2 linked regions of the Pyxidicoccus trucidator genome follow. The protein of the gene in region 1 interacts with the protein of each later gene in a pairwise test. Links are inferred from orthologs where the notes say so. Each region holds a gene or a part of one and is shown on either strand. Other genes may lie near its edges.

The links. The genes of interacting proteins can lie anywhere in the genome.
Region 2: the proteins of G4D85_RS13665 (region 1) and ung interact in binary tests that used the Escherichia coli proteins (3 or more experiments, as listed by UniProt). The link is inferred for Pyxidicoccus trucidator from one-to-one orthologs.

Annotation. Positions count from the first base shown.
Region 1 is NZ_JAAIXZ010000004.1:69,943-74,476, forward strand. What follows is about bases 932-3,906. They hold G4D85_RS13665 (class I SAM-dependent DNA methyltransferase), read right to left. Parts: upstream 3,158-3,906; coding sequence 1,706-3,157; downstream 932-1,705. Other genes in these bases: G4D85_RS13660 (restriction endonuclease subunit S), read right to left, coding at 932-1,716; hsdR (type I restriction-modification system endonuclease), read right to left, coding at 3,162-3,906. Also shown: G4D85_RS13655 (restriction endonuclease), read right to left, coding at 1-124; more of G4D85_RS13660, read right to left, coding at 121-931; more of hsdR, read right to left, coding at 3,907-4,534. UniProt on the Escherichia coli protein: The subtype gamma methyltransferase (M) subunit of a type I restriction enzyme. The M and S subunits together form a methyltransferase (MTase) that methylates A-2 on the top and A-3 on the bottom strand of the sequence 5'-AACN(6)GTGC-3'.
Region 2 is NZ_JAAIXZ010000001.1:1,546,565-1,550,185, reverse strand. The notes cover bases 1-2,842. They hold ung (uracil-DNA glycosylase), read left to right. Parts: upstream 1-1,003; coding sequence 1,004-1,681; downstream 1,682-2,842. Other genes in these bases: G4D85_RS06290 (hypothetical protein), read left to right, coding at 2,303-2,839; G4D85_RS06295 (RNA polymerase sigma factor), read left to right, coding at 1,777-2,316; G4D85_RS06305 (TadA family conjugal transfer-associated ATPase), read right to left, coding at 1-726. In the rest of the region: G4D85_RS06285 (TolB family protein), read left to right, coding at 2,933-3,621. UniProt on the Escherichia coli protein: Excises uracil residues from the DNA which can arise as a result of misincorporation of dUMP residues by DNA polymerase or due to deamination of cytosine.

The DNA.
Region 1 (4,534 bases):
CCTTGGACTGCGAGGGCGACAGCGGGCCGAGCCTCGCGTCTCCCATGGCGACGATGCCGTGCCGCAGGAATTCCTCGATGTTCTCGCTGCCGCGCCCGGCGCGGACCATCCACGTGGTCTTCATGTCGGGTTCCCTGTAGCGCTCTTGCGGCCGGTGGCCTTGGTGGAGCGTCGCTGCTTCGGACTGGAGGCGGCGGCCTCGCGCTCGGCGCGGATGCGCTCCAGGAGCACGGAGGCGGGCTCGTCGTTCGGGTCCTGCGGGACGAGTTCGCCGCAGAATGCTCGGCTCAACATTGATTCGTTGAGCAAATCAAGCTGCTCGCTTGCCTGCTTCCATCGCTCGTGCACTGTGGAGATTCGCGCGAATGCTTGCTCGATGAATTTGACAATTTCGTTCTGCTCGGCAGTCGATGGCAGCGGTACGGGGAAACTCCGGAGATCATCAAGGTTGACCCCCGATTGAGCCACGCCCTTCGTGTGCCCAGCGAGTATCCGCACTGCTACCGGACTTGCTAGGAGATACATGAGAAAGCGCGGCTGTACGCCCGGAAGGCTTGGCACCATTGCTACTTCACGACTGATATTCATGCCAGCCATGGCGAGTGATGCTACGGCAACACCTCCAACGGTGCCGCGAATAGCGACAAGCACTTCGCCACCTTCGAGCCGAGTACGCGAGTACTGACTGGCAATCTCCGGGTTAACGCGTTTGAGCGGGTCGAGTTCTATTGAGAAGTTCTTGATGTCTCCACACCTCACTGTTGGAACTCCCGTAGGGTGCGGGTCGCCAGTTATTACGATACCGTATGGAATGCCCCGCACTGGGTCGGCGAGAAGTTCTAGCGGAGCTGCATTCCAGCCTAGGGAATCTAAGTCCCCGAACCATTCTGCTTTTGGAGCATCAGGGTCTATCCTAAGAGTTGGTTCGTCGTACTCTGTTTTCCAGGACTCAGCCTTGGGCGTCTTCGCTTTGAGACGAAGTCGCTCCTGCACGACATCTTCCCAGCGGCGGCGCCGCTCGGCGCGAATCTGCTCAAGCAGATCCGAGGTGGGCTTGGTCTTACGAGTCTGAGAACGCCAGCGTTCCGTCAGAGCGCCACGGAATGCAGCGGCGAGCACGGCTTGTCGGAAGCGCTCCAGCAGGGCTGGGATGGCGTCCAGTGCTTCCTTGGCGAGGCGGCTTCGGGACAGGAGGGCTTCGAGTTTGGATACGATGCGCCGTTGCTCTGCCAAAGGTGGGACAGGAAACTCAAGACTGGCGAATCGATCTGCGCCAAGGTGAGCGATGCTGGTGGTCCATTTTGAAATCGATTGAAAGCGACCTGAATGGAGGTAGGTTCGGAATACAAGTAGTGCAAATTCTGGAATGACCGATTGGCGAGCTCGGAATCGAATCAGGGTGTTTTGAAAGCATGCACCAGGCATCTCGTCCCGGTAGATGGCAGGGCGGCCGACAAGTTCGCGGGACTGGCCTTCATTTAAGAGGATGTCACCGGGAAGTAGTTTGTAGCGCTCATATTCTTCGGGCGTGAAATTCATCTCGAAGACATCGCTTGTGTCGATTCTGTCTTCGAATACATTTGCGACCCGCAGATATGGACGCATGTGCGTTCCGGTGTGGTGTTCGGGAGCGCGCTGACGACCAAGTCGCACCTCGCCAACCTCGTCAACGCGAGCCCAGGACCATCCGGGAGGCAACTGTTTTTCAAATATCATGAGCGGCCTCGCGCGGCTCCTTGAGCAAAGAGGAGATGGCATCAATTTCAGCGAGAGCTGCTTGTAGTTGAACGCGCAGTTGCACGGCGATGGCATCAGGCTCGAGCGGCGAGGAATTGCTGTCGCCACTGTTGTCCTTTAGCCAACTGAGGTCCAGGTTATCGCCACGTGCCTTGATGTCTGCGCGCGTGAATTTCCGGAACCGGCCTTCCTGGCCATCGTCCTTGCGTGAGCCCTTCCCATTCGGGTCCGCGCCAAAAGCGTCCTCGAACGGCTTGAAGTGCTCCCGCTTCAACGGCGTGCGCTTCCCGAAGGACGGCATGTTGGCCCGCAGGTCGTAGACCCACACCGCCTGCGTATGGCCCTTGTCCGTCTTCCCGCGCGTGAAGAACAGCACGTTGGTCTTCACGCCTTGCGCGTAGAAGATGCCCGTGGGCAGCCGGAGGATGGTGTGCAGGTCGCACTTGTCCATCAGGTCCGCGCGGATAGCCGCGCCCACATTCTCCTCGAACAGGACGTTGTCCGGCACCACCACCGCCGCGCGTCCCCCCGACCTCAGCCCGCGGTAGATGTGCTCCAGGAACGCGAGCTGCTTGTTGCTCGTGGGGAACGTGAAGTCGTCCCGCGTGGGATGGCCGCCGCCCTTCTTGGTGCCGAACGGCGGGTTCGTCAGGATGACGTGCGCCCTCTCCAGCCCCGCGCCCAGCGGAGACAGCGTGTCCCCGAGCAGCAGCTCGCCTTCGATGTCGTGGAGCATCAAGTTCATCAGCGCCAGGCGCCGCGTGTCCGGAACCAGCTCCACGCCGTAGAACGCCTGATTTTTCTGGAACTCCTGCTGCTTGTCCTTCAGGTCGAAGTAGTCGCTCGTCTGTTCGCGAACATAGCGGTCCGCCGCGATGAGGAAGCCCGCCGTGCCCGCCGCCGGGTCCTGCACGAGCTCGCCGGCCTGCGGCTTCACCACTTCCACCATGCACTCCACCAGGGGGCGCGGCGTGAAATACTGGCCCGCGCCGCTCTTCACCTCGGTGGCGTTCTTCTCCAGCAGCCCCTCGTAGAGGTCGCCGATGTGCTCGCGGTCCTCGCTGTACCACTGGAGGTCATCAATGGCCTTCACCAGCGCCGTGAGGCTCTTGGGCTGGCGCAGCGTGGTACCGGCGTCGGTGTAGATGTCCTTCACGCGCCGGGAGCCCTTCGCGCCTAGGTCCAGCAGCAGCCGCTTGTAGAAGTCGAGCTGCGCCACGCCGTCCTTCTTCGCGAGGTCGTCCCAGCGGTAGCCCTTGGGCAGGACGTCCTCGCGCCCCGTCTCCTTGAGCATCTTGAGGAACAGCAGGTAGGTCAGCTCCGTCACGTACTCGTGGTACGTGACGCCGTCCTCGCGCAGCAGCGAGCACAGGTTCCAGAGCTTCTGGACGATGTCGTTCGTGGTGTTGCCGTTGCCCATGCCGTCAGCCCGCGTTCTTCCAGAGTGAGTCCGTCAGCTCCCCGAGCACCTGCTCGAGTCGCCCCTCGAACACCTTGTCGATGGCGGTATACCCGCCCTTGTCCTTGAAGACGCCCGCTTCGAACGACTGCCGGTCCAGCACCTCGTTGGCCACGAGCTGCTTGCCGATGCGCTCCAGCCACGTTCGCTGCGGAGGCGTCCACGGCCGGCTGGATAGCACCTGCTTCACGGCTCGGTCCACGCGCTGCGCGTAGGGCATCAGCGGGTCGCCCACGGCCCGTTGGCGGATGAAGCCGATGATGGAGGCCGCGATGTCCTCGTTCGTCGTCTCCCGCCACGCCGACCGCAGCGCCGTGTCGGTGAAGCCCGCCGCGTCCAGCTCCAGCTTCAGCGCCTTGAGCGCCTCCCGCGTCAGCTCGCGCGGGCGCTGCGCCACCACCGCCAGTGCCGGCATCCGGTTCAGGTTCTCCCGGACGAACCGCTCGAAGGCGTCCAGGTAGTCCTTCGGACGCTGCCGCCCGAGGCCGTACCCCTGCGAGAGTCCCAGCAGTCGGTCCTCGTGCTCGGACACGTAGACCTTCGGCCCCGAGCCGCTCACCCGGTCCAGCAGCTCCGCCACGCGCGGGTGCGCCGCGAACCAGGCAGCGACCTGGGCCGTCGTGCAACCCTTCAGCCGCGCCACCGCCTGCGCCGCCGGCTCACCCGCCGCGGCCTCGAAGGGCTCCGCGTGCTTGCCGCCCAGGGCCTGCTTCTTGCGCTGGAGCTTCGCCATCAGCTGGTCGAGCACCACCTGCCGCGCCCCGCCGTCGGGCAGCGCCTGCAGCTCCTGCACGAGCTGGGCGAAGGGAATGAGCGGGTCCTTCACCACCGGCTTCATCGAGGTGACGGGCTCCAGCAGCTTGTAGAGGTCCACCGCGTCGAAGATGCGGAAGAGCTCCTTCACCGTGCCATCCCGGTACGTGCACAGGCGCGTGGCCCGGCCGAGCATCTGCTCGTAGAGGATGCGGCTCTTCACCCGCCGCAGGAACACGAGGTTCTCGATGGGCGGCACGTCGATGCCCGTCGTCAGCAGGTCCACCGTCACCACGACGCTCGGCAGGCGCTCGTTCCGGAAGTGCCGGATGAGCTCCAGCCGCCGGTCCACGCTGCCGGTAATCTTCTCCACTGTCTTGTCCTCCAGGTCGCCGTACCGCGCGTCGAAGGCCTTCTTGAGCAGGTCCACCACCATGTCCGCGTGAGCGTCCGTGGCGCAGAAGACGAGCGTCTTGCCCTCCAGCGTCGGGTCTATCTGCTCCGCCAGCGCCCGGGCCACCTCGCGGTTGAAGTTCTCGGTGAGGACGCGGGTGTTGAAGGCATCCACCTCGAAGCTCAGCTCGT
Region 2 (3,621 bases), on another replicon or contig:
GGCCAGCGAGCCGCCGTGGCCGGTGTTCATCGCCTGCATGAGGTGGAAGGCCTCGCCGCCGCGCACCTCGCCCACCACGATTCGGTCCGGGCGCAGACGCAGGGCGGAGTGCAGCAGGTCTCCCATGTCCACGCCGCCCTTGCCGAACTTGTCGGGCGGCCGGCTCTCGAAGGCCACGACGTGCGACTGGTTGAGCTGGAGCTCGGCCGAGTCCTCGATGGTGAGGATGCGCTCCTCGTCGGGGATGAGGGAGGAGACGATGTTGAGCAGCGTCGTCTTGCCCGAGCCCGTGCCGCCGGCCACCAGCATGTTGAGCTTGGTGGCGATGCCCGCCTCGATGAGCCGCGCCATGGCTGGCGTGAGCGAGCCGAACTTCATGAGCGACTGGACGGTCAGCTTCTCCTTGAAGAACTTGCGGATGGAGATGGTGGTGCCCATGCGAGCGATGGGCGGAATCACCACGTGGATGCGGCTTCCATCCGGCAGGCGCGCGTCCAGGCGGGGGCGCTCGTCGGTGAGGGGGCGGCCGACGAACTGGGCCATGTTGCGCGCGGCGCCGATGAGGCCTTCCTCGGTGAAGGCGGCCTCGGTTCGCGTGAGCTTGCCCTTCCGCTCTATCCAGATGTCGGTCGGACCGTTGATCATGATCTCCGACACCGACTCGTCGTCCAGATAGGACAGGACGGGCTTGAGGAAGGCGCGGAGTGACTCGGTGTACATCGTCATGGCGACCGAGAGGCTAGCGCGGCCCCCGCCCCATCCCCAAGAACCCCGCCAGCCCGCCTGCCTGCTTCCAGTGTCACTGTCGACAAACACGACCCCCCAGGGGGGCCCCGGGACGCGTCCGGAGCCTCCCGGCCATGTCAGATACCCGGGGCATACTCAGGGACATCAAACGGCCCGCGCCCGTCGGGAGGACGTCCTGACGGAAAGCAGTGGGCCTACGCCGCGGGTAGGTGCTTCAATGCCCGCGCCCCCGGATAGGGAAAGAGGGATGGGAACCATGCTGGCGGACAAGCTGCCCGAGGACTGGAAGAAGGAGCTGCGCACGGCGCTCGCGTCGCCGTCGTTCCAAGAGCTGGAGCGCTTCGTCGCGAAGGAGCGGAAGTCAGCCACCGTCTTCCCCTCGGAGGAGGACCTCTTCTCCGCGTTCCGGCTGACACCCTACAAGAACGTGAAGGTGCTGCTGCTGGGGCAGGACCCGTACCACGGGCCGGGCCAGGCGCACGGGCTGGCCTTCTCGGTGCAGCCCGGGGTGACGCCGCCGCCCTCGCTGGTGAACATCTTCAAGGAGCTGGAGAGCGACGTGAAGGTGCCGCGCCCGAAGGACGGCTCGCTGATTCCGTGGGCGAAGCAGGGCGTGCTGCTGCTCAACGCGGTGCTGACGGTGCGGCAGGCGGAGCCCAACAGCCACGCGGGGCACGGCTGGGAGGACTTCACGGACGAGGTCATCCGCGCGGTGAGCGCGAAGCAGGACCCGGTGGTGTTCCTGCTGTGGGGCCGCTACGCGCAGAAGAAGAAGAAGCTCATCGACGCGAAGCGGCATGTGGTGTTGGAAGGCACCCACCCCTCGCCGCTGTCGGCCAGCAACGGCTTCTTCGGCAGCCGTCCTTTCACCCAGGTGAACGAGGCGCTGAAGGCGAAGGGGCGTCCGACGGTGGACTGGACGCTGGCGCGCTGACGGGGGGGCCTGTCACGCTTTTCCGGCGTGCGCCTAATGAGGGGGACGGCGCGGCGACGCTGGCAGGGCGGCAGGCTGAAGAGGCGGACACGGACGTGGACTCCGCGGCACGGCAGGACTTGCAGCAGTGGATGGCCCGGCTCGCCGACGGCGACCGGAGTGCGTTCACTCCGGCCTTCGCGGTGCTGCACCCGCTCGTGGCGCGCTTCTGCGCGCGGCTGCTGCCGGACGGGGCGGACGCGGAGGACGCGGCGCAGGCGGCGCTGCTGAAGGTGTTCACCCGGGCGTCGGACTTCGAGGCCTCGCGCGACGCGCTGCCGTGGGTGCTGGCCCTGGCGGCCTATGAGTGCCGCACGTACCGCAAGGCGCGGCTGCGGCGTCGCGAGGAGGCGTCCCCGGACGAGGGCCTTCCCGACGCGGCGGAGGGGCCGGAAGCGCGGCTGGCGGGGGCGCAGCTGGCGGCGGCGCTGCGGGACGTGTTGGAAGACTTGAAGCCCGAGGACGCGGCCACGCTGGCCGTGGCGCTCGGGGAAGCGGAGCGTCCGGCGGTGCCGCCGGCCACCTTTCGCAAGCGGTTGGAGCGGGCCATGACGCGGCTGAGGGCTGCCTGGAGGACGAGACATGGAGTCGAGTGAGCTCGCCCGCCGCGCGAGGTGGGCGTACGAGAAGGGCCGGCTGGTGCGGGCTCTGCCGCTCGGCGGCTACGGCGTGGTGCTGGTGGCGTGCGCGGTGGCGCTGCGCTCCAACGTGAGCCCGGGGACGCTGGCCCTGGGCGCGCTCTTCACGGCGCTGCTGGTGGGGTACGGCTGGCGGGGTGGGGTGCTGGGGCGCGCGGTGGTGCCGGGCGTGCTGGGCGGGGTGATGCCGCTGCTGGTGCCGCCGCTGGTGGTGGCCACCGGGCACCTGTGCGCCTCGGGCTGCCGGGCCTTCTGTCTCTGGGCCTGTGTGGGCGGAGGCGTGCTGGCGGGTGTCCTCATCACCCGCGCGGCGCGAGCGGTGCCCTCGGAAGGGCGCGGACGCTTCGTGCTCGCGGCCGGTGTGCTGGCCACGCTGTGTGGTGCGCTCACCTGCGTCCTGTATGGGGCGTCCGGCGTCATCGGAGTGGGCACGGGCCTGGCGCTCGCGTCCACGCCCGGGCTGGTGCTGCGCCGGGCCTGACGCCCGCGCTTCAGCCGTCCTTCCTGAAGCCCTGAACCACCACACGCGCGGCCTCGGCCTCTCACCGGAGGACGCGGACCGCATGGGAGAGTCATGTCCACCGTCGCTTCGCTCGCGCTGCTCGCCTCGCTGTCCGCCGCGCCGGCCGCTCCTCAGGCGCCTCGCGTCTTCGCTCCCGACGTCGTGTCCTCCGCCAGCGAGGAGTTCGGCGCCGCCTTCACGCCGGACGGCAACACCGTCTACTTCAACCGTGCGGACCCCACGCGCTTCACCTTCCAGCTCGTCATGGTGAGCCACTTCCGCGCGGGCCGTTGGACGAAGCCGGAGGTGGCGTCCTTCTCGGGGCGGTGGCGGGACATCGACCCGGCGCTGTCCCCGGACGGGCGGCGCCTCTTCTTCGCCTCCAACCGGCCGCTCGAGGAAGGCGCACCGGTGCGCAAGGACTTCGACGTGTGGATGGTGGAGCGCGAGGGCTCGGGCTGGAGCGCGCCGCGCCATGTGCCGGAGGTCAGCACGGAGGCGTCGGAGACGAACACCTCCCTCACCATGGACGGCACGCTCTACGTCACGCGCATGCCGGTGGGGCCGGGCGCGAAGCGCGCCATCTACCGCCACCCGTGGAAGGACGGCCGCTACGCCCCGGGAGAGAAGCTGCCCGCGCCCATCAACGACGCCACCTATGGAGCAGGCAACCACTTCATCGCCCCGGACGAGCGCTACCTCATCTTCAGCTCGGAGGACCGGCCCGGCGGCGTGGGCAGGTACGACCTCTGGGTGTCCTT